Linked DNA regions of Luteitalea sp. TBR-22. The protein of the gene in region 1 interacts with the protein of each later gene in a pairwise test. Links are inferred from orthologs where the notes say so. Each region holds a gene or a part of one and is shown on either strand. Other genes may lie near its edges. The genes, in order: groL and grpE.

Region 1 (15,082 bases):
CAGCTTGGCGCGGAACCGCGCGAACGGCAGGGCCCGGCGACGCTCGACGAGCAGCTTGATGACGTTGCGCGCCAGCACGAAGGCCAGCGCGCCGAGCATCGTCAGGTCCACCGCGACCAGCGCGTAGAGCACGACCTCGCTGAGCAGCGCCGGCGACAGCCCCGTCGACCGGTCGGCGAGGGTGACCAGCGCCACCAGCGCCGCCACCAGCAGGCCGATGGCCAGCAGGACGAAGATCGGGTTGTCGCGGAGCGGCCGCTGCGGCGGCGACGGCGGGGTGGGCGTGCGGGCGACGGGCGGCGCCTGCGGCGCCGGCAGCGCCTTGGGCGCGACGGACGTCTCGGTCAGGTTGAAGATGGCCACGTCACGGGCGGAAGCGGAAGCTCGCGCTGCCGAGCACGGCGCCAGGCGTCCACGGCCACGCCCAGCCGAGCAGGCGCGGACGCGTCTGCGCCTTCACGCTCACGTGATACTCGCCGCCCTGCTCGAGGCGGTGCGAGGACAGGCGCCGCCCGTGGAAGTGCGTGAGCCACTCGACGGCCCTGGCCTCGTCGTCGGTCGTGCGGACCTCCTCGACGCGGCCGTCCTCGATGAACGTGATCTGGTAGCGACGCGTCAGGTTGTCGAAGCGGACGACGGCCGACAGGCGCATGTACGCCAGGGTGCGGTCGAACCACCAGCGCGAGGGCTGCTGCAGCACCACGTCGTAGGCGAAGGTGGTGGGCAGCCCGCTCTGGATGGCCGCCCGCACCGCGTCCGACACCGCGTCGGTCACCTGGAAGCTGACCCGCACTTCCCCGTCCTGCAGGGCCGTCTGCACGCGCACGGCCGTGTCGGCCCTGGCCGTGGAGGCCAGGCCCAGCACACAGGCCAGCAGCAGCATCAGTCGCAGCCGCATCGTCAATCCTTCGACTTGATCAGGTCCTCGAGCTCGGTCATGAACTCGCCGATGTCGCGGAAGTGCCGGTAGACGGACGCGAAGCGGACGTAGGCCACCTTGTCCAGCTGCCGGAGTTCCTGCATGACGTGCTGACCGATCTCGGTGGTGCTGATCTCCTTGTCCGGGCGCTCCTGCAGCGTCGCCTCCACGCGGTCGGCGACGGCCTCGAGCGCATTGACACGGACCGGCCGCTTCTCGCAGGCCTTGAGCAGCCCGGCGATCAGCTTCTGCCGATCGAATCGTTCCCGCCGGCCGTCCTTCTTGACGACCATGTACGGGATCTCGTCCACCCGTTCGTACGACGTGAACCGCCGGCCGCACTCCAGGCATTCCCGCCGGCGGCGGATGACCTCGCCCTCACGGCTCTCGCGCGAATCTACCACCTTGTCGTGCAGGTGGCCGCAATACGGACATTTCATCCGGCCTGGCTCCCCTCGGCGAGCGGCGCCGCCCCTGGGGGCAGGCCGGTGCGGGTGATGTCCTCGATCCGCCGCAGCGTCAGGCCCTCGCGGGCCACGAAGTAGAGCGTCAGCAGCGAGACCGGGATGAACGACAGCGCGTGCAGGGCGACGGCGTAGGCGACGGCGCGGTCGTTGTCGGCCGCGTAGAGCGAGGTCAGGGCGAGCCGCACCGATTCGTGGAAGGCGCCCACCCCGCCCGGCGTGGGCACGGAGACGCCGACCGCCATGAACATCAGCACGGTGAAGGTGCCGGGAAAGGGGAAGTCGAGCTCGAAGGCGCCGGCCATGGCCCAGGTGGTCAGGGCGATGGACAGCCAGACCCCCAGCGAATGGACCAGCGCGAGCGCAAGGGCCTGCGGGGAGCGCAGCACGCTGAAACCGCGACCGAAGGCACTCACCCCCTTGACCGCCAGCTGACTGGCGCGGGCCGGCAGTCGCCGGGTGAGGCGCTCGGTGATCAGGCCGACCCGCTCGGCATGGCCGGCGAACACGAACGCCACACCCAGGCCGCCGAGCGCCGCGAGGGCGGCCATCAGGCCGCCGAACTGAACTGCATGGAGCATTTTGCCGTCATTGACAGCAAAGGCCGGGTCCAGCAGCGCCACCGACAGGGCGAACAGCACCAGCAGCGTGATCATGTCGAGCGCACGCTCGAGCACGATGGTGGCAAAGGTCGCCGTCGGGTCCAGGTCGACCTTCCGGGCGAGCAGGTACGGACGGATGACCTCGCCGACTCGCCCGGGCAACATCGCGTTGGCGCCGAACCCGATGATGGTGGCGCGCAGGGCGGGAGCGAAGGGCACGTGACCGGTCGGCTGCAACAGGTACTGCCAGCGGATCGTGCGGAAGACGAAGGTGGCCACCGAGGCCAGCATCGCGAGCACCACCCCACCGGGATGGGCACGCGTCAACTCCCGCCCGACGGCCGTCAGGTCGGCCTGCCGCAGGAAGAGCGCGAGGAGCGCCACGGTGACGAGCAGGATGAGTACGTGCTTGAGGTAGCCCGTCATGCGCCGTTGGGCTGTTCGGGCGGGACTGTACTATAGGTTGGGTTTCCGAGGCTATGGGAAAGCGCGAACTGCTACTGGTGGTGGTCTTTGTCCTCCTGGGTGTGGGCGTGTACCAGGTCACGGCTCCGGCCGCCCCGGCCGATGCGCCCGGCTTCTCACTCGGGCGGCTGATGGACATGGCGAAGGCCCAGTTCCACGGCCCGCAGGCCAGGCGGACGGTGGCCCGGACGGCGACCCTCGTGCCGGGCGCCGAGGTCGCCGTTCTCGACCTGACCGGCGTGCCGGGCCCCGTGGTGGTCGAGGGCACCGACCGTCCCGACATCCTGGTGCGCCTCGACGCGACCCTGGGGGGCCTGGACGCCGAGGACCTCGACAAGCAGGAGAAGGCCCTCACCATCGCCCTCGAGAGCGCGGGCCCCGAGGCGCGGGTGCGGTTCGGGCACGACGTGCGGGGCCGCCGCCTGCGGCTCGAACTGCGGATCGACGTGCCGAGGCGCCTGAAGGTGCGCCTCGGCGACACCCGGATGTCGGCCGAAGTGCGGGGGGTGGCCGGCCTCGATCTCAAGGACTACGCCGGCGATCTCCGGGTGGAGGGCCTCACCGGGCCGGTCACCGGCCGGTACGAGAGCGGGCGAGCCGAATTCGGCGATGGGACGGTCCTGCAGTTGAAGACCGAGAGCGGCCGCGTTCGCCTCGAGCGGCCCGCGTCGGTGACGCTGGACTCCGAGCGCACGGGCATCGACATCATCGATGCGGCCGGGCCGATCACCATCAAGGAAGACTACGCGCGGATGGACATCCGCGGCACGGGCGGCCCGGTGCGCATCACCGGCGACGGCGGCACCATCGCGCTGCGTCAGCTGGCGCACGCCCTGGCGATCGACGCGACGCGGCTGACCGTGGACGCCGAGATCGACACTCCTGTCCCGGTCACGATCGCCGTCAAGGACGACGACGTGGACGTGACGCTGCCGCGGACGGGCGGGGTGAACCTGGAGGTCGCGGTCACCGACGGCGACCTGCGGGTGCCCGACGGCCTGACGCCGACGGTTGCCGGGACGAAGCAGTCGGTGACGACCGCCGTCAATGGCGGCGGGCCGCTGGTGAAGCTCACCCTCGAGCGCGGCACGATGCGGGTGCGCGGCCGCTCGGGCACGTAGCGGCAATTTGAGACTCGAAATTTGAAATGGCAGGCGGCGCGGCCTTCGGCCTGCGCACGCTTGGGGCATCCCGGGGGGCGACGCGGCGAGAGCCGCGCGCCCCCTTGAATTTCACATGTCCAATTTCAAATTGCCCGAGTCACCTCAGAAGCTGTAGCGCGCGCTCATGAGGGCCGAGCGGTTGCCCCAGTTGTTCGTGTTGGTGCCGAACGCCGGGTTGCTCATGCTGTTGACCGGGACGCCGTAGTTGTCCTGGTTGAACGCGTTGTAGAGGTCGAGGCGCACGAAGACGCTGTGCGACGACCACAGCCGGAACCGACGGCCGACGCTCACGTCCCAGTTGAACCAGGCCGGCGCACGCAGGGTGTTGCGACCGAGGTTGCCGTTGCCGAGGCTGTTGGCCAGCGGCAGGCCATTGGTGCCGTTGGGCACCAGGAACATGCCCGACGTCGTGAAGGTGCGGAGGTTGCCCGTGTCCGGGTCGGGCGTCAGCGTGCCCGACGGATCGAAGTTGGGACGGTCGCCGCCCGCGCCGTTGCCGTTGGTATCCACGCCCGTGAGGATCGTGAACGGCTGGCCGGACTGCCCGACGTAGGCGCCGGCCAACTGCCAGCCACCGGTCAACTGGCGGACGAACGCGTTGCCGACGGCCGGCGTCTCGTAGAGCCAGGTGGCCACGATGCGGTGCGTGCGGTCGAAGGCCGACAGGCTCCATTCGGCATCGATGTCGTTGAAGTCCTGCGGGATCTGCGGCGAACCGGCGGTGATCGCGGCGACGCCGAGCGACTCGTCGTTGTTGCTCATGTTCCGGCTGAACGTGTAGTTGGCGCGGAACTGCAGGCCACGGGTCAGCCGACGGTTGAAGCTCACGTAGGCCGAGTGGTAGTTGCCCTCCGCCGTCGTCGCGATGAGCACGCGGGGGCCGTACTGCGGGAACACGCGGCGCGCCTGCGTGCTCGGGATGGCAGCCGCGTTGAGCGTCTGCCGCACGAGCGCCGCCTGGGCATCGGTGAGCACGCCGGGGTTGGCCTGCAGCTGGTTGATGCCGTTGCGGCTCAGGCTGCCGTTGTAGCCGAACTCCAGGCTCGTGGATCCGTTGAACTCGCGCGCGAACGACAGCGACCAGTAGTTGCTGCGCGGGTACTGCGCATCCACCGGCGTGTTCACGTAGGTGGCCAGCGGGTTGAACACCGCGCTGCCGCCCACCGGCAGCAGGTTCGGGTAGGCGTCGAACACCTGGTCGACGCGCGGCACCACGACGCGCGGGTAGTTGGACGCGTTGACCGTCAGGATGTTGTAGAACAGCACGTCGTAGCCGATGCCGTAGCCGCCGCGCACGACGCTCTGGCCCTCACCCCCGACCAGCGACTTCAGGAAGCCGCCCTGCGGCGTCGGCGACCAGGCGAACCCGACGCGGGGCGCCCAGTTGTTGTTGTCGCGCTGCACCGGCCCCGGCACCAGCGCGTTGAGCGACTCCTGGTCCTCGGCGCCGAAGAAGCCGAGCGGCACCGAGCTGTTCTCGTAGCGCAGGCCGAGATTGAGCGTGAGGTTCGGGGTGATCCTGAAGTCGTCCTGCGCGAAGAAGAACAACTGCGTCTGGCGGGCGTCGAAGCTCGCCGTCTGCTGCGCCTGCTGGAAGAAGAACGCGAAGTTGTTCACGTAGTCCTGCAGGTTGTTGAACGAGTAGGTGCCCTTGGAGTCGAAGGCCGCCTGGTTGTCCAGCTGCAGGTAGCGGATGTCGGCGCCGAACTTCAGCGAGTGCCGGCCGCGCTGGGCCGAGAACACGTCCTGGAACTGGAACGAGTTCTGGATGCGGCCCTGCGGGAAGTTGGCCAGCCCGCCGATCGTGAAGAAGCCGGTGATCGTCGTGGTCGGCGTGACCGGGTCGGCCTCGGGGAACGACAGGTCGCGGCGGATGTAGGAGAACCGCGCCTCGTTCAGCGTCGTCGGGTTGATCACCCGCGTGTGGCTCAGCGCCAGGTTGCTGTCCTTGGTGACCGACTCGGCGGCGAAGCGGCTGCCGAACTGCAGGTTGCTCGTCGAGTTCTGCGTCGTCGGACGGTCAGAGATGAAGCGCCCCGTCAGCGTGTCGTTCTGCGTCATCGTCCAGTCCACGCGACCGATGGTGTTGTACGCGTCGCGATTCTGCTGGATGGGCAGGTTCACCTGACCGATCTCCACCGGCACGCCATTGACCGACGTCGTGCGGACGTTGGTGAAGACCGGGTTCCCCGCATAGACCTCCTGCAGGAAGCTCATGCCGTTGAGCGCGGCCGCGCGGCTCGCGGCGCTCTGGCCGGCGCGCAGCGGCACGCCCTGCAGCGTGGCGTAGCCGGCCGGCGTCGGGATGTTGGCCGTGGTGCCCGGACCGCCGTCCTCGCGCCGGATGTCGGCCTGGAACAGGCCGAAGAAGAACAACTTGTTGCGCGCGATGGGGCCGCCGATGCCGCCGCCCACCTGGTGGCGGGTGAAGCCCGCGGGGTCCTCGAACCCGGTGCGCTTCTCGACGTTGCTGCGCGCGTTGTACTTGCTGTTGGCGTAGTAGTCGAACACGTCGCCGCGGAAGGCGTTGGTGCCCGAGCGGGTGATCGCGTTGAACTGCGCCCCCGAGCTCCGTCCGTACTCGACGTTGTAGGGGTTGGTCTGGACCGCGATCTCCTGCACCGCCTCGGGCGGGACCGGCGTGGTGGCGATCGTCACGCTCGCGTCGTTGTTGTCCGACCCGTCGATCATGAAGTTGTTGTTGCGGGTGCGCTGCCCGTTGGCCGAGATCCCCTCGGCGCCGGGGCCCGACACGACATTGGGCGACAGGAGCGCGACTCGCGTGATGTCGCGGGTCGGCGAGATCGGCAACTCGACCACCTGCCGCGACGTCATGGTCATGCCGACGGTCGCGTTGGTCCGGTTGAGGGTCACACCGGCCGTGTCCGAGGTGACCTGGACGGCCTCCTGGAGCCCGCCGACGGCGAGCGACGGGTTGAGGGTGACCTCCTGGCCGGAAGCGACCTGGATGCCGTCGACCTGGTAGGTCTTGAAGCCCTGGAGTTCCGCCCGGACCTGGTAGACGCCAGGCTCGAGCGCCGGCGCCCGGTAGACACCCGAATCGGACGTGACCGCCGTACGGACCGCCCCCGTCGCCTGGTTGGTGACCGTCACCACCACACCGGGGAGCACCCCGCCGCTGCTGTCGGTGGCCGTCCCCGAAATGATTCCGCGTGTCAATTGCGCCCATGCGGGCAAGGCACACGCGAGCATCGCCAGGCACACCAGTGCCAGGCGTCCAGCACGCATTCTCGACATCGAGCCTCCTGAAAAGCGGGGCGCCGCCCCGCAAATGCACGCCGCCGGGAGGCGGCACAGAGATGTCGGCATCCACCCCGACATCTCATTTATGACTCCACTGGCGATGCCCGGGATCTGATGATTTCGTGATGATTGGGGGGACCGACGCCCGGCGGGCGCACGCGGGGGCGGCGGGACCGCCGATCGCTGCCCCGGAATCGCGCTATCCTAGGTCCGCCTCTGCCGCTCCCCGGCGCTTTCCCCCTGCTCGCGTGTCGCACACTCCCCTGCTCGAGACCACCGATGTCGACCTGCCGCTGCTGCGCCGCGGCAAGGTGCGCGACGTCTTCGAGGCCGACGCCGATCACCTGTTGATCGTCGCGACCGACCGCATCTCGGCCTTCGATCACGTGCTGGGGTCGGGCATCCCGGACAAGGGACGCATCCTCACGCAGTTGTCGGCCTTCTGGTTCCGCCACCTGGCGCACGTCACGCCCCACCACGTGGTATCGACCGACGTTGCCGATTTTCCGGCAGGCGCGCGGCGCGCCGCCGCCGTCCTGGCCGGTCGGTCGATGCTGGTGCGGCGCACCAGGCCCCTGCCGGTCGAGTGCGTGGCCCGCGGCTACCTCGAGGGGTCGGGGTGGAAGGACTACCAGGCCACCGGCGCGATCTGCGGACACCCGCTCCCGGCTGGCCTCCGGCAGTGCGACCGTCTGCCGACCCCCATCTTCACGCCGGCGACCAAGGCCGAGTCCGGCCACGACGAGAACATCTCGGAGGCGCAGGCCGCGGCCATCCTCGGCGACGAGGTGTTCGGCCGGGTGAAGGCGCTGACCCTCGCCCTCTACACGGCGGGAGCCGCGCACGCCGCCTCGCGCGGCATCCTCGTGGCCGACACCAAGTTCGAGTTCGGACTCGTCGAGGAGGGCGGCCAGGACCGCGTGATCCTCATCGACGAGGTGCTGACGCCGGACTCGTCGCGCTTCTGGCCGGCCGACCAGTACGCCCCGGGGGGGCCGCAGCCCAGTTTCGACAAGCAGTTCGTGCGCGAGTACCTCGAGCGCATCGCCTGGAACAAGCAGCCCCCGGTGCCGTCCCTGCCGACGGACGTGGTGGAACGCACCCGGGAGAAGTACCTCGACGCCTTCCGCCGGCTCACCGGCGCCGACCTGGCCTGAGGCTCTGGAGCCGGCATGGTGATGCACCGGGAGATCGATCGCCTCGTCGCCGAAATGGTCGACAAGGGCATCCACTACGCCGACGCCGCCCGCGAGTTCGAGCGCCGCTTCCTCGAGCACGCGCTCAAGGCCACCGACGGCAGCCTCACCCGCTGCGCCGCCCTCACCGGCCTGCACCGCAACACCCTCGCCCGCAAGGTCGCTGAGTACAAGCTGAAATAGGCTCGAGGCTCAGGGCTCACGGCTCAGGCCACCCCGAGCGGAGTCGAGGGGCGGACAGCGGGCCTACCCACCGACCGTCCCTGCATTCCCGGCATTCCCGGCATTCCCGGCATCGCGGCCTTGTGAGTGCCGAAGGCCCAGGGCCGAATGCCGAATTAGCACTCCCCCCTCTTGACTGCCAACACCGGCGAGCTATACTTGGCAGTCGTCCACCACGACTGCTAAGTCGCAGTGGACCAGTCGACAGTCTTCAGGGGGGCCTGCGGGCCCGCCGTCACATCTCTTCAGGAGTGGAGTGCACACCATGAACCTCCGACCGCTACACGATCGCCTGATCGTCGAACGCATCGAGGAAGGCGAGCAGCAGGTCAACGGCATCATCATCCCCGACTCGGCCAAGGAGAAGCCGCAGCAAGGGAAGGTGGTCGCCGTGGGCAAGGGCAAGGTCAAGGACGACGGCAAGGTGTCGCCCCTCGACGTGAAGCAGGGCGACACGATTCTCTTCGGCAAGTACTCGGGCCAGGAGATCAAGGTCGACGGCAAGGAATACCTGATCATGCGTGAGGACGAAGTCCTCGCGGTGATGGCGTAAGGGGAGGATCACACAAACATGGCCAAGCAAATCGTCTACGGTGCGGACTCGCGTCAGGCAATCCTTCGCGGCGTCAACCACCTCGCCGACGCGGTCAAGGTGACCCTCGGTCCCAAGGGACGCAACGTCGTCCTCGACAAGAAGTTCGGTTCGCCGACGATCACCAAGGACGGCGTCACCGTCGCCAAGGAGATCGAGCTCAAGGATCCGCTCGAGAACATGGGCGCGCAGATGGTGCGTGAGGTCGCGAGCAAGACCAGCGACATCGCCGGCGACGGCACCACCACCGCGACCGTGCTCGCGCAGGCCATCTACCGCGAGGGCGCCAAGAACGTCGTGGCCGGCGCCAACCCGATGGAGGTCAAGCGCGGCATCGACAAGGCCGTCGAGGTCGTGATCGAGCAGCTCAAGTCGTTCGCCAAGCCGGTGAGCGGCAACGCCATCGCCCAGGTCGGCACCATCTCGGCCAACAGCGACAGCACGATCGGCACGATCATCGCGGAAGCGATGGAGAAGGTCGGCAAGGACGGCGTGATCACGGTCGAGGAAGCCAAGTCCATGGAGACCTCGCTCGAGGTCGTCGAGGGCATGCAGTTCGACCGCGGCTACCTCTCGCCCTACTTCGTGACCGACCCGGACCGCATGGAAGTGGTCCTCGAGAACCCGGTCATCCTGATCCACGAGAAGAAGATCTCGTCGATGAAGGACCTCCTCCCGGTGCTCGAGCAGGTGGCCCGTGGCGGCCGTCCGCTGCTGATCATCGCCGAGGACATCGAGGGCGAGGCGCTGGCCACCCTCGTGGTCAACAAGCTGCGTGGCACGCTGCAGGCCGCGGCCGTCAAGGCCCCGGGCTTCGGTGACCGCCGCAAGGCCATGCTCGAGGACATCGCGATCCTGACGGGCGGCCGCGCGCTGACCGAGGACCTCGGCATCAAGCTCGAGAACGTCAAGCTCGAGGATCTGGGCCGCGCCAAGAAGGTCACGATCGACAAGGACAACACGACGATCGTCGAGGGCGCCGGCGCTGCCGCCGCCATCGAGGGCCGCGTCAAGCAGATCCGCACGCAGGTCGAGGACACCACCTCCGACTACGACCGCGAGAAGCTCCAGGAGCGCCTGGCGAAGCTCGTGGGCGGCGTCGCCGTCATCAAGGTCGGTGCGGCCACCGAGACCGAGATGAAGGAGAAGAAGGCGCGCGTCGAGGACGCGATGCACGCGACCAAGGCGGCTGTCGAGGAGGGCATCGTGCCCGGCGGCGGCGTGGCCCTGATTCGCGCCGGCAAGGCCCTCGAGGGCCTCAAGCTCGACACGCACGACCAGCAGGTCGGCGTCAGCATCATCAAGCGCGCCATCGAGGAGCCGATGCGCTGGATCGCGACCAACGCGGGCCAGGAAGGCACGATCATCGTGCAGCGCGTCAAGGAGAACGACACGGTGGAGTTCGGCTACAACGCCGGCGCCGAGAAGTTCGAGGACCTGATCGCGGCCGGCGTCATCGACCCGGTCAAGGTGGTCCGCACGGCGCTCCAGAACGCCGCCTCGATCGCCGGGCTGCTGCTCACCACCGAAGCGATGGTGTGCGACATCCCCGAGGAGAAGAAGCCCGAGCCGATGCCCCAGGGCGGCGGCGGGATGTACTAAGCGCCGGGCTCCGGGCTCCGGGCGACCGGGCACCGGGTCAGGCAGGTCGGGCCGGGTCTCAGGAACCGGCCCGAACCAGGGCGCCTCTCGAAGGCGCCCAGCTTTTCGTGTGGTGCGAAACGGGCCCGTCGGAGCGATCCGGCGGGCCCTTGTTCGTTCTGCGGCGAGGGTCGACAACTCCCGACTCCCGACTCCCGATTCCCGACTCCCGATTCCCGATTCCCGACTCCCGCCCTAGCGCAGGTTGAAATCCATCTCCACGGTCACCAGCACCGGGACGGCGACGCCCTGGCGGGTGCCGGGGCGGAAGCGCCACAGGCGCATCGCCTTGATGGCTTCCTCGTCGAGACCGAAGGTGCGATCGAGCGAGCGGATGACGCGGATGTCGCCGGCGCGGCCGTCGGGCATCACCACCACCTCGAGCAGCACGCGGCCCTGAATCTTGGCGCGCATCGCCTCGGTGGTGTACTGCGGCTTCACCTGCGAGATGAGCGTCGGCGAGGTGACGCCGGAGCCGGGGCGATACGCGCCGCCTCCAGTGCCCCCGCCGTAGCCGGGACCGAGCCCGCTGCCCTGCCCTGACCCGACGCCCGTGCCGGTCCCCGTCCCGGCACCACCGCCCGTGCCCGATCCCTGGGACGTGCCACCGGGGACCGCCGTGCGGTCGATGACACCGGCGATGGCGTTCTGCCCCGAGGCCAGGCTCTGCACCGGGATGTTCATCTGCGGCACGGGAGGCGGCGGATCGGGGTCCTTCGGCGGGTCGACCTTCGGCGGTTCGATGTTCACCTTCGGGGCCACCGGGACCGACATCTTGTCGCGGCCCGGCAACTCCATCCGCCGCGGCGGTTCGGGGCTCCGGTTGCCACCACCGCCACCGCCGCCACCCGGGCCCGGTTCGGCAAGGAACACGAGCTTGATCTCGCTGTCGTCCGGCTTCTGCTCGACGACGGCCTGGCCGGCCGGCACCGCACGGATGCCGAGGAACAGCAGGAGGGCGAAGCCGACGTGTGCAATGGCCGACGCCACCGCCGCGCCGCTGATCCGCTGCCGTCCCTGACCGAACTCGAGGTCGATCGTCGGATGGCCGCCGGTCGGCAGCATGAGCGACCCGTGATGCTCGTGGTCGGGGGGTGGGACGGCGGACGCGTCAGACATATCCGGGCGATTGCGAGAGAACGCGTTCATTCTGTCAGCACTCTTGCGATGGCCGCAACTCGTGCGCAGGAGTTGCGAGGGTCGTCGCTCCTGTGTCCGCGTCGGCGCACCTCCAGACTTAGACGCTTGAAACTGCGGCTTCGGCCGCCTCAGCGGGCAATGTAGCCCGCCCGGGCGCGGACACGGTGGTCGCGACGACCGACCCGTACCTCGATGGCCCGATACTCGCCGGCCACCTGCGGCCTCGCCGGCTGGTAGCCGAGCAGGTACTGATGGCGCAACTCGGTGGCGATCCGACGCAGCACCGCCGGCAGTTCGCGCGGTCGCGCGACGCGCAGGGCCTGACCGCCCGTCATCGCCGCCACCTGCGCGAACAGGGTCGTCTTCTCGCGCTCGAGCACCACGGGATAGGCCAGCACATCGCTCGCCCTGACGCGCGCCAGGACGTCGTCGGCCGACCGCCGGCTGTGCCGCTCGCGGCCGTCGGACACCAGCACGAGCGCGCGCCGCCCGGGCGCACGCTCGATGGCGTCGAAGGCCGTGACGATGGCGTCGTGCAGCGCCGTGGAGCCCCACGGGTCGAGGGCCTGCAGCGCCGCGTCCACCGCGCGCCGGTCGTCGGTGAGCGGCACGGACACTTCGACCTCCGAGCCGATCGCCACCAGCATGGCCTTGTCCTGCGCACCCAGTTCCAGCAGCATCTCCCGCCCGGCCCGCTGTGCAGCCTCGAGCCGCCCGCCGTCCATGCTCGCGCTGCGATCGATCGCCAGCGCGATCGACACGGGCTGGTCGCCGTCGGCAAACGTCGAGATGGCCTGGGGCACACCGTCCTCGAGGACCGTGAACTCCTCGCGGCGCAGGTCCGTGACGAAACGTCCCTCCTCGTCGGTGACGGTGGCGTAGACCTCCACCAGGTCGGTGCGCGCGGAGAACTGGCGGGCCGAACCTGTCAGAACTGTAACGCTGGCCAGCAGGGAGATCAGCGCGATCGGACGGAATGCGCGTTGGGCGAATGGTAGAATCACGGAGATTCGCTGTTCTTCAAGGAGATCGTCATGATCGCGCTGGGCCTCGGACCTATCGGCATCCCCGAACTGATCATCATCCTCTTCATCATCGTGCTGATCTTCGGGGCCACGCGCCTGCCGGAGATCGGTCGCGGCATCGGCAAGGGCATCCGCAACTTCAAGGAAGCCACCAAGGAAGGCGCGTCGGGCAAGGACGAGTAGCCTAGCCGGCGATCAGCACGCGCGCCTCGCCCGTCCGCCGGGTCACGCGCGTGCGATCGAGCCACTCCAGCAGGGGGATCGCCGTGCGGCGCGTCAGGCCGTAGCGGTCCTTGAACCAGCCCACCTCCACCACTGACGGCGCCGCCCCGGCGTCGCGCAGGGCCCGCAGGTCTGCCACCAGCGCCGCCAGGTGCCTCGACGCGATGTACTGGTCGGCCACCCGTTCCACGTCGCGCGCCTTGACCAGCCGCGCCAGCACCGCCGCCAGCACCTTCCGGTCGAGCCCCTCGGCCGTCTCCAGTTCGGCCAGCGACGCGCCGACGGTGCCCGCGCCGTCGAGGCGAGCGAGCACCCGCACGTCCACCGCCTCGCGCGCCGCGCCACCGCTGGTGCGCCGCACGCGCTCGTCGCCGGTCACCAGGCCCTCGCGCGCCAGCGCGTCGAGCACCAGGTCCACCACCTCTGGCCGGGTCCGCCGTCCGAACGCCTGACGCAGCGCCGCGCGCGGGACACCGCCGGCCATCGGGTCGGCCGCCGCGTCGGCGTCGAGGCGCGCCAGCACGGCATCGCGCACCTCGCGGACCACGCCCGTGGACACCCACCGGTCACCGGCGCGCACCACCCGACCGGCGCCCTCGAGCTCCGACAGCGCCTTCGCGGTCGCCGCAACGGTCGCCGCGCAGCGGGCCGGCAGGTCTGCCGCCACGCATCCCGATGCGCCAGCCTCCGCGACGCGCGCCGCCACCATGGCCGACAGGTCGAGGTCGTCGGTCGCCGGCGAGGTCCCCACCAGCCGAGCACGAAGCGGCGGTGCCGGGTCGACGACCACCGCCCCGGCGATCGTCGAGACGGGCGAATACGAGCGCAGCACGAGCCGGTCGCCTCGCCGCGCCGCGAGCGTCCCCTCCAGCCGGAGCATCGCTGCCGCGGACGCGCCCGGTGCGATGACGCGCCCGGCCTGGCCGTCGGCCGGCGCCGGCAACAGCACGCGCGCCAGCACCGCGGCCGTGCTGAGGTGCACATGGACTCGCGTGCCGTGCCGCAGGGGTGGGACGTCGGGGAGCACCCGCAGGTCGACCGACAGGCGCCGCGTCGGCACGACCACGCCCTCGCCGACGAGCACGTCGCCACGGGAGACCTCGTCGACCGACACGCCGGCCAGGTTGACCGCGACGCGCTGCCCCGCCTCGGCCAGCGGCGCCGCGGCGCCGTGCACCTGCAGTCCGCGTACGCGCAGCGATCGCCCCGACGGCCACGCGCGCAGCGACGCGTCGATCGCCATCGAGCCCGTCCAGAGCGTGCCCGTGACCACCGTGCCGAAGCCCTTCACGCTGAAGACGCGATCCACCGGCAGGCGCGGCGGCACGTCCCGCTCGCGCGTCCTCCGCGAGGCGGCGGCCGCCAGCAGCGCCGTGCGCAACGCGGCGATGCCCTGCCCGGTGCGGGCCGACACGCGGACGATCGGCGCGCGCGACAGCGCCGTGCCCTCGACGAGTTCCCGCACGTCGTCTTCGGCAACCGCCTGCATCGTGTCGTCGGCGACGTCGCACTTGGTCAGCGCGATGACGCCACCGGGCACGTCGAGCAGCCCGCAGATGGCGAGGTGCTCGCGCGTCTGGGGCATCACGGACTCGTCGGCGGCCACCACCAGCAACACGGCGTCGATGCCGCCGATGCCGCCGAGCATCGTCCGCACGAACCGCTCGTGTCCGGGCACGTCGACAAACGACAGCACCACGTCGTCGACCGTAGCGTGGGCGAAGCCGAGCTCGATGCTGATGCCGCGCGCCTTCTCCTCCGGCAGCCGATCCGGGTGCGTGCCCGTGAGCGCCTCGACGAGCGCGCTCTTGCCGTGGTCGATGTGTCCCGCGGTGGCGATCGTGAGGTGCATCACTTGCGGCCGCGGGCGGCCTTCTTGATCGCGCGCTCGCGCTTGCCGGGGCGGCCCTTGGCGACGCGCGCCCCGCTCTTGGGCGTGGCCCGGCTGGTCCGCGCGCCGCGATGGCGCTCGGAGGCGCGCACCCTGTCGAGCACCTCGACGACGCCGAGATCGACCTGGCGACGCTCCTGGTCCACCCGCAGCACCTGCACGCGGACCGGATCGCCGAGCCGGAACACGCGGTGGGTGTGCTCGCCGCGCAGCTGGTGCACGCGCTCGAGGTAGCGATAGTAGTCGTCGGCGAGCGTCGAGATGTGCACCAGGCCC
Region 2 (15,064 bases), 190 kb from region 1 along the record:
ACCGCGCCCGCAACTGCTGCTCGGTGAGCTCTCGACGCCCCAGCGCGGCAAGGCCGTAGGTGTACGGATCGGGCGGGACCGACTCGCGAGGCACGGCGCGATCCTACCAACGGGAGCGGGGAACGTGCGCCACGTCCCCCAGGGCGGCGGGGCGGACTAGCTGCTGAAGCGCGTGATTTCCGGCGAGCCGCCGGGACGGCCGAGCGAGGCGTGCAGCATCTCGTCGCGCGCCATGTCGGTGGTCGTGGAGATGCCCTGCACCTTCAGCTTGAACTCGTCCTTGTTGGACGCGTACCGCATCGCGTCGTCGTAGCTGATGATGCCGCGCGTGTACATCAGGAACAGGTGCTGGTCGAACGTCTGCATCCCGTACTGCGACGTGCCGGCGGCGATCGCGCCGTGAATCAGGTGCGTCTTGTCCTTGTCGGCGACGCAGTCGCGGATGAACGGGGTGCTGATCATCACCTCGACGGCCGCCACGCGCCCGGCGCCGGCGGCGCGGGGCAGCAGGCGCTGCGAGACGACCGCCTTGAGCACGCTGGCCAGCTGCAGGCGCACCTGGCGCTGCTGGTGCGGCGGGAAGACCGCCACGATGCGGTTGATGCTCTCGGGGGCGTCCAGCGTGTGCAGCGTCGAGAAGACAAGGTGCCCGGTCTCGGCCGCGAGCAGCGCGGTCTCGACCGTCTCGAGGTCGCGCATCTCGCCCACCAGGATGACGTCGGGGTCCTGGCGCAGGGCCGAGCGGAGCGCGTGGGCGAACGACTTGGTGTCGACGTTGATCTCGCGCTGGTTGACGATCGACTTGCGGTCGCGGTGCAGGTACTCGATCGGATCCTCGACGGTGACGATGTGCGAGGAGCGCCGCTCGTTGATGTGGTCGATCATCGCCGCGAGCGTCGTGCTCTTGCCCGAGCCGGTGGTGCCGGTCACCAGCACGAGGCCGCGTTCCTCCTCGGCGATCCGCTTGAGCACGTCGGGCAGCTCCAGCGCGTCGACGGTCGGGACCTTCGTCGAGATGACCCGGATGACCAGCGAGATGGTGCCGCGCTGCGTGAAGACGTTGCAGCGGAAGCGGCCGAGGCCGGCGATGCTGTAGGCCGCGTCGATTTCCTGGTGCGCGACGAAGTACTTGCGCTGCTCGACGTTGAGCACCGTGGCGGCCATCGTCTCGGTGTCGTCGCGCTCGAGGCGACGGGTCTCGTTGGCGACCATCAGCACGCCGTCGACCCGCATCATCGGGTAGCTGCCCACCTTGATGTGGATGTCGGACGCGCCACTGCGGACGGCGTGGGTGAGGAGGTCGTTGAGGTGCATGACTGGCCCTCCCTGCCAATCGGCAGGGGGGCAGCGCGCATGAACGGCGATGGCCGGCGCCTCGGCCCGCCCGTGCCCGCCGGCCTTCCCGCAGCGGCGCGTTTGTCTCACGACGTGCCGATCGGCGCCTCTCGACGACGGGTGCCGACCGGGCCACCACGGGCTCCGTTGCCCGTGATCAGGCGAGGCGAGATCGCATAGGCTAGGCGGCACACGACAGCCTGTCGGGCCGGCCCGCGGCCGGCCGACGCGCCAGGAGGCCCGAGGAGTCCGTGAACCGACGCACCTTCATCAATACCCTGTCCACCTCCGGAGCGGCGATGGCCATGCTGCCCGCCGGCGCCTTCGAACCGGCGCGGGGCGGCCGCCGCCTTCGCAGCGAGACGCTGGCCGCGCCGCAGCCCTCCTCGGGAGCCCGCCCGCCCGTCCGGTTCGCCGCCATCGGCCTGAATCACGGGCACGTGTACAGCCAGGTCGAGACGGTCCTGAAGCACGGGGGCGAACTGGTCGCCGTGTACGCCAGGGAGCCCGACCTGCTGGCGGCGTTCACCAAGCGGTTCCCGCAGGCCACCGTGGCACGCAGCGAGCAGGAGATTCTCGACGACCGACGCATCCAGCTCGTCGTCAGCGCGGCCATCCCGAACGAGCGCGCGCCCCTCGGCATCCGGGTGATGAAGGCCGGCAAGGACTTCATGGTCGACAAGCCCGGCGTGACGACGCTGGCGCAACTGGCCGAGGTGCGGCGGGTGCAGGCCGAGACGAAGCGGATCTACTCGATCCTCTACGGCGGCCGGCTCGAGAGCCCCGCCACCCAGCGGGCCGTCGAACTCGTGCACGCGGGGGCGATCGGCACGGTCCTCCACACGATGGGGCTCGGGCCGCACCGGCTCGGCGCCAACCGCCCCGAGTGGTTCTGGAATCCCGAGCAGTTCGGTGGCGTGATCACCGATCTCGGCACGCACCAGACCGACTATTTCCTGGCATTCACGCGCGCGAAGCGCGCCGAGGTGGTCGCCGCGCAGGTGGGCAACCTGCACCATCCCGACCGCCCGCGCTTCCAGGACTTCGGCGACGCCATGCTGCGCAGCGATGCCGGGTCTGGCTATTTCCGGGTCGACTGGTTCACGCCGGGCGGCGTGGAGTCGTTCGGCGACTCGCGCCTCACGGTGATGGGCACCGACGGCTACATCGAGGTCCGCCCGAACGTCGACCTCGCCGGGCGGCCGGGTGGCAGCCACCTGTTCCTCGTCGACCAGAAGGAGACGCGCTACATCGAGGCCAGAGACACGCCCTTGCCGTATGGCGCGCGCCTCCTCGACGACATCGTCAACCGGACCGAGACGGCCATGCCGCAGGCCCACGCGTTCCTTGCGGCGCAGCTGGTGCTCGAGGCGCAGGCACGGGCCACCAGCCCGGTGCTCGGCAAGTAGTCCCGTTCACGGAAGGTCGCATGTCGCGCAACGGTTCCGTCACCCGTCGCTCTTTCCTGGCGTCAGCCGGGATGGGCGCGGCGGCGTCGCCCCTCCTCGGCGTCGTCGCGCCCGCTTTGGTTCCCTCCACGGTGTTCGGCAAGACCTCGCCGAGCAACCGGATCAACGTCGCCGCGATCGGCGTGGGGCGCATCTCGCGCGACCACGACATGCCCGACACGCTGGCCTTCGACTCGGCCCGGATCATGGCCGTGTGCGACCTCGACCGGCGTCGCCTCGAGGACGGCAAGCGCTTCGTGAACGACTTCTACGCGAAGCAGTCGGGCTCGTCGTACGACGGCGTGAGGATGTACGACGACTACCGCGAGCTGCTCCTGAACAAGGACATCGACGCGGTGCTGATCAGCACGCCGGACCACTGGCACGCGCCGCTGGCGATCGCCGCGGTCGAGGCCGGCAAGGACGTGTACCTGCAGAAGCCGGCCTCGCTGACGATCGCCGAGGGGCGGGCGCTCTCGTACGCCGTGCAGCGGACCGGTCGGATCCTGCAGCTCGGCAGCCAGAACCGCTCGCTGCCGCAGCATCGCTACGCGTGCGAACTCGTGCGCAACGGACGCATCGGCAGGTTGACGCGCGTCGAAGTGGGGCTGGCGGCCGACCCGGCCGGCCAGGACGAACCGGCGACGCCGCCGCCCGCGCACTTCAACTACGACATGTGGCTCGGCTCGACGCCCGACGTGCCGTACGTCGAGAAGCGCGTGCACCCGCAGGTCGGCTACGAACGTCCGGGCTGGCTCCGGTGCGAGCAGTTCGGCGCCGGGATGATCACCGGCTGGGGCGCGCATCACATCGACACGGCGCACTGGGGCATGGACGCCGAGTACACCGGCCCCGTCGAGATCTGGGGCAAGGCGGAGTTCCCGAAGTCCGGCGTGTGGGATGTGCATGGTCCCTTCCGCACCGAGGCGCGGTACGCCAACGGCGTGCAGATGTCGGTGAGCGACTCGATCACCAATGGCGTCAAGTTCATCGGGACCGACGGCTGGATTTTCGTCAATCGTGTCGGCGGCGGCCTGAGCGGCACGGCACCGGACGCGTGGCGCGGCAATCCCAAGGCGCTCGATGCGAGCGACAGGAAGATCCTGACCTCGGTGATCGGCCCCGACGAGGTCCACCTGATCGACAGCCGTGACCAGCACGGCAACTGGCTGGAGGCCATCCGGACGCGGCAGCAACCGATCGCCCCGGTCGAGGTGGGGCACCGCTCCTGCACTGCCTGCCTGCTGCACCACATGGCCATGCGCGCCGGCCGCACGCTGAAGTGGGATCCCCGGCGCGAGCGTTTCCACGACGACGACGAAGCGAACGGGTGGCTGTCGCGCCCGCAGCGGTATCCGTACATCTTCACCTAGGCGGGCACCGGGTTCCGGGCACCGGGCACCGGACCGCGCGCCCTCTGGACCTGACCCTGGCCCCACGATTCCCGAGCCGTAAGCCGTAAGCCGTAAGCCGTAAGCCACAAGCCCTGAGCTTTCTCGATGCAGACACGACGTGAATTGATTGGCGGGCTCCTCGCGGGCGCCGCCGCGGCCACCACCCCCGTCTGGCGCACCAGTCTGTCGGCCGCCGGTGCGACGCAGGTCGCCACCGGCACGCCGCTTCGCGTCGGCATGATCGGCCTCGACACGTCGCATGTGACGGCGTTCACCTCGATCCTCAACGACCCGGCCAACCCCGACCACATCCCTGGCGCACGGGTCGTGGCGGCGTTCAAGGGCGGCAGCCCCGACGTCGAGGCGAGCGCCACGCGCGTCGACAAGTTCACCGCCGACCTGCGCGACAAGTGGAAGGTGGAGATCGTCGGGTCGATCGAGGCGTTGCTCCCGAAGGTCGACGTGGTGATGGTCGAGAGCGTGGACGCGCGGCCGCACCTGGCGCAGGCCCGCCCGGTGATTGCCGCCCGCAAGCCGCTGTTCATCGACAAGCCGATGGCGGCGAGCACGAAGGACGCGGCCGAGATCGTGCGCCTCGCGAAGGCCGGGAACGTGCCGGTGTTCAGCGCCTCCTCGCGTCGGTACGTCGAGGACGTGCTGATGCTGCAGGACACCGCGCGGGTCGGCGCCGTCCTGGGCGCCTCGACCTGGGGGCCGGCGACGCTCGAGCCGCACCACCCCGACCTGTTCTGGTACGGGGTGCACGCGGTGGAGACCCTCTACCAGCTGATGGGGCCGGGCTGCGTGTCGGTGAGCCGCACGAGCACCGCGACCGCCGACGTCGTGACCGGCACCTGGGCCGACGGACGTGTCGGCACCGTGCGCGGCGTGCGCGGCGGCAAGTACGGCACGTACGGCCACACCGTGTTCGGCGAGAAGGACGTGGTGACCGGCACCTCCGAGATGCCCCTGCCCGACGGCACGAAGCGGCGGGCCGGCTACTACGGCCTGCTGGTGCGCGTCATGGAGTTCTTCCGCACGGGCAAGCCGCCCGTCTCGCCGGAGGAAACGGTGGAGACACTGGCGTTCATGGAGGCGGCCGACATCAGCAAGGCGCGCGGCGGGGCCGTGGTGAAGCTGTCCGAGGTGCCCCGTTAATTTGAAATTTGAAATTGATCGGCGGCCGGCCTGTCGGCCGTGCCGCGCGTGGCGTCGCGAGGGGCGACGGCGAAGCCGCGCCCCACGTGAATTTCAAATTTTCCAATTTCAAATTACTGCTGTTCCCCGCAGAAGGGGCACCGGGTCGCGAGGTTGTGCAGCGGCCGCCGGCAGTGCCAGCAGTTACGGGCGGCTTCGCGGTCCTGGTACTTCACCGCACGTGGCAGGGGAGGGGCGGCCGTCCGCGCCGGTCGCCCCGCGTCGTCGAGGCCGAGGTCGGCGATGGCGCGCGGTCCCGGCGTGCCCAGGATGACCGGCTTGGCGGCGAGCAGGTCGTCGAGCAGGTCCGCGGCACGCGTGTACCGGTCGGCCACCTGCGGCGCCAGGCACTTCATGATGATGTCGTTCAGGCGGCGCGGGATCGCGGGATTGCGCGATCGCGGCGGCGTCACCAGTTCACCGGTGAGCAGCTTGTGCAGCGCCGAGGGCGGCGGCGGGTCGTACGGCAACTCGCCGGTGAGCATCTGGTACATCGTGATGCCCACCGAGTACAGGTCCGACGCGAACACGGCCTTGCCCTGGAACTGCTCGGGCGCCATGAACGCCGGGCTGCCGATCACCGTCGTGCCGTGCGCGGCGATCTCCAGAAAGCGCGAGGTGCCGAAGTCGGCCACCTTGAGCATCCCGTTCTCGGAGACCAGCACGTTGGCCGGCCGCAGGTCGCGATGGATCACGCCCTGCTTGTGCGCGTGGTCGACGGCATTGCCGATCTGCACGGTGTAGTCGAGCGCCCGCGGCAGGTCGAGCGCACCTTCACGCTCCAGTACGCTCTCCAGCGTCTCGCCGGCGACGTACTCCATCACGATGAAGAAGACGTCGTCCTGCTTGTCGGCCGTCGTGATCGCGACGATGTTGGGGTGGTTGACGCTGGCCAGCAGGCGCGGCTCGCGGAGCAGCTCGGAGAAGTCGAGGCCCTGCCGGTGGGGCACCTTGATGGCCACCTGCTTGTCCAGCCAGGTGTCGCGCGCGAGGTAGACGGTGCCAAACCCGCCGCTTCCCAGTGGTGACAGGATGCGATACTTGCCGAGGGTCTGGCCCTTGAAGAGCATGCCGGGGCCTGAGTATACCCGCCTTCGCCAAGGCTTCGGCGGGCAAGTCCTCCCGGCTCTCGGCGTCGCCGCTTCGGCGGACGGGGGCCCTCAGCCTTTCACGACGCCGTGCCTCATCGCTTCTTCGCGCCGGACCTGACCCACGACGCACCGACGGTGGTGCTGCCACCCGGCGAGAGCCTGCACCTCGCGCGCGTGCTGCGGTTGCGCGAGGGCGACGCGGTGGAGGTGTTCGACGGCCGCGGCGCCCTGCATGCGGCGCGCGTCGAGCGCGTCGCACCCGGGGGAAGCGTGCTCGCCGTGCAGGGGGCCCGCGCGGCCGCCCCGGAGCCGCCCGCCCCGATCGTCATCGTGCAGGCGCTGCTCAAGGGCGACGCCATGGACGCGGTCGTCCGCGACGCGACGGTGCTCGGGGCCACGGCGATCCTGCCGGTCGTGAGCGCGCGCACCAACGTCCCGGCACGGGCCGCCGTTGCCGCCCACGAGCGCTGGCAGCGGGTCGCCGTCGCCGCGGCCAAGCAGTGCGGCCGCGCCGTGCTGCCGACGATCGCGGCGCCGTGCGAGCTGGCCGACGCGGTCGGCACGGCGCTGACGAACGTGCCCACGAGGCTCTGGCTCGCCGAGCCCGCCGTGTCGGGCGACCACGGCGGCGAGGTGCCGAGCCCGCCGCAGGCAACGGCGCTGGCGATCGGGCCCGAGGGCGGGTGGACGAACGAGGAAGTCGACGCCGCCCGTGCGGCGGGATGGCGTCCCTGGACGATGATGCCGGTGACGCTGCGGGCCGAGCACGTGGCGCTGGCGGCGCTCTCGGTGATCCGCTACGCCTGGGACGCGGCGCTGCGGCGGCGCATGACGTAAGCGATCCAGAACTCTTCTTCGTGGGTGGCCTCGACGTCGCAGTCGTCGAAGGCCTCGCGCACCCAGCGGGCCTCGTCCTCGGTGAAGCCGCTCAGCACGGCGCGGCCGCCGGGCGCCACCAGGCGCTGCACGCGCGCTCCCTGCTGGCGCAGGAGGGTGCCGGTGAGGTTGGCGCACACGACGTCGGCTGGCAGCAGGGCAGGGTCGTCGAGCCCGCGCACCTCGACTCGCACGGCGCCCGCCGGCACGGCGTTGCGACGCAGGGTGTCCTCGGCAGCCTCGACCGCGTCGGGATCGTTGTCGACGCCGACCGCCTCGGCCGCGCCCAGCTTCCATGCGGCCACGGCCAGCACGCCCGAGCCGGTGCCGACGTCGAGCACGCGCCGGCCGGCCAGGTCGAGCGCCTGCAGGGCGCGCAGGCACAGCCGCGTCGACTGGTGATGCCCCGTGCCGAAGCCGGTGGATGGCTCGATCTCGATCAGCAGGGCGTCGCCGAGGGCGTCAGGCGACGGCAGGTCCCACGGCGGCGCCACGACGACGCGGCCGACGCGCACGGCGGGCAGGTTGGCCTGCGAGCGGGCAGCCCAGCCCTCGTCGGGCACGTCCTCGGTGGTGATGGCGGCCTGCGCCAGCCACCCACGGGTGGCGAGCAGGTCGAGCGCCGCGTCGCGATCCGCTGCCGCAGTGAAGTGCAGCGACACCACGTCACCGTCCTCGTCGAGCGCCGAGGCGCCGCAGTCGTCGACGTCGAGCCACAACTGCTGCTGCCGCGCCTCGTCGAGCGGGGCGGCGAATGCGAGCCGGAGCACCGGCCAGGTTCTGGTGGACATGACTCAGCCGAACATGTCCTTGACGCGCTCGAAGAACGGCTTGTCCTCCTGCCCGCGATCGCGCGCGGCGGCATCGCCGGTGTCGGTGGGCAGCACGGCGCGCAGGGCCTCGAGCGCCTCGCGCACCTCGCGCGACGGCTTCTTGGGCACGTGCACGCCGACGATCACGTGCAGGTCGCCGTGGCCGCGGCCCGAGACGTTGGGCATGCCCTTGCCCCTGACGCGCAGGCTCGTGCCCGGCTGCGTGCCCTCGGGGATCTCGAGTGGGTGCGAGCCGTCGAGCGTCGGCACGTGCACGGTGCCGCCGAGCGCCAGCGTCGTGAACTGCACCGGCACCTCGCAGTGCAGGTCGTCGCCCTCGCGGTGGAAGAACGGGTGCTCGGCCACGTGGAACACGACGTACAGGTCGCCCTGCGGGCCGCCGCCCGTGCCGTGCTCGCCCTCGCCGCTCAGGCGCATGCGCTGCCCCGTGGCCACGCCAGCCGGGATGCGCACCGTGAGCTTGCGCTCGCGGGTGACGCGACCCGCGCCGCGGCAGGTGCCGCACGGCGACGCGATCACCCGGCCGGTGCCGCGGCAGGTGCCGCACGGCCGCGCCACGGTGAAGAAGCCCTGCTGGTAGCGCAACTGGCCCGAGCCGCTGCACTGGCTGCAGGTCTCGGGCGAGGTGCCCGCCGCCGCGCCCGATCCCTTGCAGGTCTCACACGTCTCCTCGCGCGGGATCTGCAGCTGCATCTCGTGGCCGCGCGCCGCCTGCTCGAAGGTGATCTCGAGGTCGTAACGCAGATCGGAGCCGCGCCGCGGCCCACCGCGACGACGACCGCCGCCGCCGAACAGGTCACCGAACCCGAACACGTCGCCGAGTCCGCCGAACAGGTCGCCGAAGTCGGCGAAGGTGCTCGGGTCGAACTGCGGGCCGCCCGCGCCCCCGACGCCGGCGTGCCCGAACCGGTCGTACGCCGCCCGCTTCTCCTTGTCGCCGAGCACGGCGAAGGCCTCGGCGGCCTCCTTGAACTTCTCCTCGGCCGTGTGGTCGCCCGGGTTGCGGTCGGGGTGGTACTGCAGCGCGAGCTTGCGGTAGGCGCTCTTGAGCTCCTTTTCGGTCGCGGTGCGCTCGACGCCGAGGACCTCGTAGTAGTCCCGCTTAGCCACGCGTGGCCACCTTCACCATCGACGGCCGCAGGAGGCGGTCGCCGAGGCGGTACCCGCGGCGCAGATCCTCGATCACCTCACCCTCGCGATGCGTGGCACTGACCTCCTGGCCGACCGCCTGGTGGACGTTCGGGTCGAAGTCGGCGCCGACCGCCTCGATGGGCACCACCTGCCGGCGCTTCAGCAACTCGAGGAACTGCTTGTGGATCAGTTCCAGGCCCTGCCGGTGGCTTGCCAGGACGGGTTCGCTGGAGGCCGTGGCTGCCGCCAGCGCGCGCTCCACGTCGTCGAGCACCGGCAGGAACTCGCCGAGGAGCTCGGACGCGAAGTGGTCGCCGAGTTCACGGCGCTCGCGATCCTGGCGCTTGCGGTAGTTGTCGAACTCGGCCTGCAGGCGGAGCAGGCGGTCGGCCGCCTCGTCGCGCTCCTTGCGGAGCACGTCGAGCTCGGTCGCGTCCCCCGCCTGGGCGGCGTCGTCGGGAGCGGCCTCGGCCGCGGGATGCACGTGCGTGTCGTTCATGAGGGGTCTCCGCCCGTCGTGTCGCCGATCAACACGCGCGTGACGGCGCGCGAGGCGCTGTCGACGGCGGCGATGGACCGGGAGTACCGCATGCGGGTCGGGCCGATCACGCCGATCATGCCCTGGCGCCCGCTGTCGGAATAGGTCGACGCGACGAGGCTCAGATTCTGCAGGCCGGGCTCGGTGTGCTCGGTGCCGATGACCACCGTGAGCCCCGGCCCGTCGAGGTATTCGCCGAGGATCTGCACGAGCCGGTGCTTCTCCTCCATCATCGCGAGCAGCGCCCGCAGGGTCGCCAACGGCACTCGCACATCGTCATTGCCGGCCGCCTCGAGCAGCGAGGAGGTGCCGTGGATGAAGACCTGGGTGCCGGTGGCGACCTCGCCGAGGGTCTCGGAGGCGAGCCGCAGGGCGCGGGCCAGCAACCGGTCGTACAGCGCGCGTTCCTCCTGCAGCCGCTCGAGGATGCGCTCGCGCACCTCGGCGACGGGCAGGCCGGCGAACTCGGCGTTCAGGTAGTTGGCCGCCTGGGTGAGCTCGGAGGGCTGGGCCGGGTCGGGCAGTTCCACCACCTTGTGGGTCACGTGCCCCGAGCCCGACACCACCACGACCAGCACGCGCCGCGCGTCGAGGGCGACAAGGTCGACGTGCTTGAGCGTCGCCTCCTGCTGGCCCGGCGTGATGGCGAAGCCCATGTGGTGGGAGGCGCGCGAGAGCTCCTGCGAGACGTTCTCCAGCAACTCGCCCATCCCGCCGGCCTTGCGCAACCGGCCCTCGAGCTCGCTGACCGCCCGCGACGGGCGTCGGCTGTGCAACAGCAGGTCGACGTAGAACCGATAGCCCTGATCGGTGGGGATGCGACCGGCCGAGGTGTGCGGCTGGCGCACGAAGCCGAGTTCCTCGAGCCGGCCCAGCACGTTGCGCACGGTGGCCGACGAGACGTCGAGGCCGCTTTCGCGGGCCAGCCACAGCGACGACACGGGCTCGCCGTGCTCGATGTACGCACGGACGAGGGTCGCCAGGAGGCGCTGGTAGCGCTCCGGCACATCCGCCGGCAGCGCGCTCGATCGAGAGGAGTTCGAGTTCGCCATTAGCAGTCGTGGGGAGAGAGTGCCAACTCGCCCCTGATTATAGCCGAGAGGTCGGGCCGCGCCTCACAGGCCGGCCCGGGCGAACAGGCGGCTGGCCTCGATGCGGGCGTCGTGGGCCAGGGCCTGCGGGTCGATCCGCTGGTGGATCCCCTCCCGCACCAGCACCTCGCCGTCGACCATCGTCAGGCGCACGTCGCTGCCCCGACTGGCGTAAACGAGGGTCGAGTACGGGTCGGCCGACGGCGCCACGAGCGGGCCGCTCACGTCGACCGCCACCAGGTCGGCGCGGAAGCCGGCGGCCACCTGCCCGATCTCCTCCTCGAGTCCGAGCGTGGCCGCGCCGGCGCGGGTCGCCATCCAGACGACGTCGCGGGCCGGCAACGCCCCGGGCCCCAGCCGTACCGCCTGCAGCGTCGCGGCCAGGCGCATCTCGTCGAACATGTCCAGCCGGTTGTTGCAGGCCGCGCCGTCGGCGCCCAGCGACACGGTGATGCCCCGCGCCCGCATCTCCGTGACCGGCGCCAGCCCCGACCCGAGCTTCAGGTTGCTCCCGGGGCAGTGCATCACCTTGACGTCGCGCTCGGCCAGCAGCGCCTGCTCCTGCTCGTCGACCCACACGCAGTGCGCCGCGCACAGGCGCGGCGTCGCCAGGCCCGTGTCCGCGAGGTAGGCCAGGTTGCCCATGCCGGCGATGGCACGCACCACGGCGATCTCGTCGCGCTGCTCGGAGGCGTGCGTGTGCACGATCATCCGGTGCGCGTCCGACACGGCGGCCGTCGCCTCGAGCAACTCGCGCGTGCAGGAGACCGCGAAGCGCGGCGCCAGCGCCACCCGGATGCGCCCACCGGCGGCGCCATCGAAGGCGGCGCGGAGGCGCAGCGCCTCGTCGATGGCCAACGACACCGGCTGCTTGAGGCGAGCCGGCGCGGCATCGTCACGGTCCATGAGGCACTTGCCCACCGTGGCTCGCAGGCCGCTGGCTGCCAGCGTCTCGAGGACGGCGTGCGTGTCGTGCACGGTCTCCATCGTCAGCACGCTCGTGGTGCCGGTCCGCAGCAGCTCGTGGACGGCCAGGCTGGTGCTCACGCGTAGCGAGGCCTCGTCGTGCGCCGCCTCCATCGGCCACACGCGCTGCCGCAACCACGCCAGAAGGGCGAGGTCGTCGGCCGCCCCCCGGAACAGCGTCTGGCACAGGTGGACATGCGTCTGCACGAAACCGGGCAGCAGGAGGCAGCCCGAGACGTCAATGGTCGGCACGCCGGGCGGTTCGGCGCCTCCGACCTGCGTGATCAGCCCGTCGCGCACGACGACCGGCCCCTCGATCACGTCGAGGGTGTCGTTCATCGTGAGGACCGTGGCGCCCCGCAGGACGAGTGAGGACATGAGGGGAATGACGACGGCCGTCAGCGCACGGCGGCGCGCTTCAGAATCGCGTCGGCGAGCCGCTCCATGTCGTCCATGTCGTTGTAGACCTGTGCCGAGATGCGGGCCCGCAACTGGCCGCGATAGGCGTGCACCGGGATCTCGATGCCGTCCTCGAGGAGCAGCGCATCCCGGAGCCGCAGCGCGTCGTCGCGCGTCGTGCCGAGCGAGGCAGGCAGCGTCACGGTGGCCATCGTGCCGATCATCGACTCGGGCGTGGTGAACGCCGTGCCCCAGCGTTCCGACACGTGGTGCGCCGCCTGCCATGCCAGGTCGTGGTTGTACGCGCGCACCGCCTCGGTGCCCAACTCCTCGAACAGGGCGATCGCGGCCGGTGCGGCCAGGTGCGCCGACGGGTCGCGCGTGCCCGGCAGGTCGAAGGTCGTGGTGAATCCGAGGTCGAGCCCCCAGGAGATGACTGCCGGGTGCAACGACGCCTGACGCTCGGGAGCCGCCCACAGGATGCCGCTGCTGCGCGGCACCCACATCCACTTGTGCAGGTTGGCCACGTACCAGTCGGCGCCGATGGCGGCGATGTCCACGGCGATGGCGCCGGGCGCGTGGGCGCCGTCGACCATGACGGCCACGCCCTTGTCGTGCAGGCGCGCGACGATGTCGGCGACGGGCAGCACGAGGGCACTGTCGGCCGCGATGTGGTCGACCACGGCCAGTCGCGTGCGCGGTCCTGCCGCCTCGACGATCGCGTCGGCGATGCCCTCGGGCGTGAACGGCCAGGGCATGGTCGCCGTCGTGACGTGGGCGCCCTTCTCCCGGGTGGCGAAGCGCGCCACCGCCGCGATGCCGCCGTATCCCAGGTCCGTGATGAGCAGCTCGTCGCCGGGCTCGAAGGGGAAGGACCGCAACACGGCGTTGGCGCCGGTCGTGATGTTGTCGACGAACACGAGGTCGTCGGCCTGCGCGCCCAGGAAGGCGCCGACCTGGCCGGCCGCGACGCGCAGGCGCGGTGTCTCCTCCCGCGGGCAGCCGACCGAGGTGGCCGGTGCGTGCAGCTCACGCAACAGGAACCGGCTGGGCTGTCGCTCGATCTCGTCGCGGATGGCCTGCTGCGCGGCCAGCACGCGCGACGGCGTGACGCCGACGGTGCCGTGATTGAGGTAGGTGATCGACGGGTCGAGCGGGAACTCGGAGAGGAACGCGCGGCCGAAAGCAGGCATACAGCCTACAGCCTACAGCCTGCAGCCTACGGACTACAGCCTACCGCCGGCAGCCCACAGCCGACGGCCTGCAGCCTGCTGTCCCCGGTTGCCGTCACCGGATGGCGGGCGGGCGCCACTGCATCGGCCTGGCGGCGCGTGCCTGGTCGGCCTCGTCGGCCGACGTGCGCGGCTGCAGCCGTCCGCGACGATGCGCGATCAGCTCGGCGACGATGCTGACCGCGATCTCCTCGGGCGACACGGCGCCGAGGTCGAGCCCGATGGGCGCATGCACCCGCGCCATGCGCGACGCGTCGTCGCCGTCCTCCGCGAGCCGGGCGCAGAGGCGAGCGATCTTGGCGCGGCTGCCGATCAGTCCGACGTACGCAGTGTCGCGGTCGAGCGCGGCGCGCAGGGCGTCGAGGTCCTCGCGGTGCCCGCGCGTGACGATCACCAGGTAATCGCGGGGGCCGATGTCGGCGGTCCGCAGCCAGGCGGGTATGTCGGCGACATCCACGCGCTCGGCGGTGGGGAAGCGCGCCGGGTCGGCAAACGAGGCCCGATCGTCGACGACCACCACGCGGAAGCCGACGTTGGCGGCCAGGTGGGCCGTGTGGTAGCCGACATGACCCGCCCCGATGATGCACACCCGGGGCGTCGGGGCGATCGGGTCGATGAACACGTCCATCTGGCCTCCGCAGATGAGCCCCTGCTCCTCGGCGAAGTCGTCGTTGAGGTCGTAGTGGGCGAGGGTCGGACGCCCGGTCTGGAGGGCCAGCCGGGCCTTGCCCAACGCGTCCTGTTCGTAGCACCCGCCGCCGATCGTGCCCAGCGTGCGGCCGTCCTCGTGGACGAGCATGCGGGCGCCGACGCGCTGCGGCGTCGAGCCCTGCGCCCGGACGATGGTGACCAGGGCCACCGCCTCGCCGCGCGCGAGGGCCAGGTCGATGGCCCCGAACAGGCTGGTCATCACATCAGGACGTCGACCTTGGCCTTGGCCTTGAGCTGCTGCACGAACTCCTGTGCGAGCTGCTGCTGCTTCTGCTGACGCAGGGCCTGCGCGATGCGATCGCTGACCTCGGCCAGGGGCACCGTGCGGGCCGGACGGTGCTCGGCGGACTTGATGATGTGGTAGCCGAACTCCGACTCCACCACGCCGCTCACCTCACCGGCCTTGAGGGCGAACGCGGCGTCCTCGAACGGCTTGACCATCTGGCCGCGCGGGAAGAAGCCCAGGTCGCCGCCGTTGGCCGCGCTGCCGTCGTTGGAGTGCTGCTTGGCGAGGGCCGCGAAGTCGGCGCCGCCCTTGATCTGGCGCAGCAGATCCTCGGCCTTGGTCTTGGCCGCGGCCTTGGCCTCGGGCGTGTCCGCCTTCAGCAGGATGTGGCTGGCGCGGACCGACTCCGGCTGCATGAAGAACTGCGGGTTCTTCTTGTAGAAGTCGGCGATGTCGGCCTCGGTCACCGCGGCCTTGGGCTCGACCTCGGCGGTGAGCAGCTTGTCGACCGCGAGACGCTGCCGGGCCTCGGCGCGCAGGTCGGCCTCGGTCATCTTGCGCGACGCCAGGGCCTTGGCGAACGCCTCGGCGTTGGG

Evidence for each region.
Region 2: the proteins of groL (region 1) and grpE interact in binary tests that used the Escherichia coli proteins (3 or more experiments, as listed by UniProt). The link is inferred for Luteitalea sp. TBR-22 from one-to-one orthologs.

The regions. Positions count from the first base shown.
Region 1 is NZ_AP024452.1:3,723,841-3,738,922, forward strand. What follows is about bases 8,179-11,177. They hold groL (chaperonin GroEL), read left to right. Parts: upstream 8,179-8,866; coding sequence 8,867-10,489; downstream 10,490-11,177. Other genes in these bases: TBR22_RS15595 (helix-turn-helix domain-containing protein), read left to right, coding at 8,179-8,256; groES (co-chaperone GroES), read left to right, coding at 8,561-8,848; TBR22_RS15610 (energy transducer TonB), read right to left, coding at 10,724-11,177. Outside these bases: TBR22_RS15560 (ATP-binding protein), read right to left, coding at 1-363; TBR22_RS15565 (DUF4390 domain-containing protein), read right to left, coding at 365-898; transcriptional regulator NrdR, read right to left, coding at 901-1,359; TBR22_RS15575 (lysylphosphatidylglycerol synthase transmembrane domain-containing protein), read right to left, coding at 1,356-2,411; TBR22_RS15580 (DUF4097 domain-containing protein), read left to right, coding at 2,489-3,571; TBR22_RS15585 (TonB-dependent receptor), read right to left, coding at 3,716-6,862; TBR22_RS15590 (phosphoribosylaminoimidazolesuccinocarboxamide synthase), read left to right, coding at 7,126-8,034; more of TBR22_RS15595, read left to right, coding at 8,050-8,178; more of TBR22_RS15610, read right to left, coding at 11,178-11,647; TBR22_RS15615 (VWA domain-containing protein), read right to left, coding at 11,797-12,672; tatA (twin-arginine translocase TatA/TatE family subunit), read left to right, coding at 12,703-12,876; selB (selenocysteine-specific translation elongation factor), read right to left, coding at 12,878-14,767; rnr (ribonuclease R), read right to left, coding at 14,767-15,082.
Region 2 is NZ_AP024452.1:3,915,619-3,930,682, reverse strand. Bases 8,041-11,021 are described here. They hold grpE (nucleotide exchange factor GrpE), read right to left. Parts: upstream 9,805-11,021; coding sequence 9,277-9,804; downstream 8,041-9,276. Other genes in these bases: TBR22_RS16435 (5'-deoxyadenosine deaminase), read right to left, coding at 10,959-11,021; hrcA (heat-inducible transcriptional repressor HrcA), read right to left, coding at 9,801-10,895; dnaJ (molecular chaperone DnaJ), read right to left, coding at 8,136-9,284; TBR22_RS16455 (50S ribosomal protein L11 methyltransferase), read right to left, coding at 8,041-8,132. Also shown: TBR22_RS16490 (regulatory protein RecX), read right to left, coding at 1-94; TBR22_RS16485 (type IV pilus twitching motility protein PilT), read right to left, coding at 157-1,314; TBR22_RS16480 (Gfo/Idh/MocA family protein), read left to right, coding at 1,587-2,744; TBR22_RS16475 (Gfo/Idh/MocA family protein), read left to right, coding at 2,765-4,156; TBR22_RS16470 (Gfo/Idh/MocA family protein), read left to right, coding at 4,283-5,335; TBR22_RS16465 (serine/threonine-protein kinase), read right to left, coding at 5,449-6,444; TBR22_RS16460 (16S rRNA (uracil(1498)-N(3))-methyltransferase), read left to right, coding at 6,553-7,302; more of TBR22_RS16455, read right to left, coding at 7,263-8,040; more of TBR22_RS16435, read right to left, coding at 11,022-12,278; TBR22_RS16430 (aminotransferase class V-fold PLP-dependent enzyme), read right to left, coding at 12,299-13,492; TBR22_RS16425 (XdhC family protein), read right to left, coding at 13,587-14,441; TBR22_RS26945 (peptidylprolyl isomerase), read right to left, coding at 14,441-15,064. UniProt on the Escherichia coli protein: Participates actively in the response to hyperosmotic and heat shock by preventing the aggregation of stress-denatured proteins, in association with DnaK and GrpE. It is the nucleotide exchange factor for DnaK and may function as a thermosensor.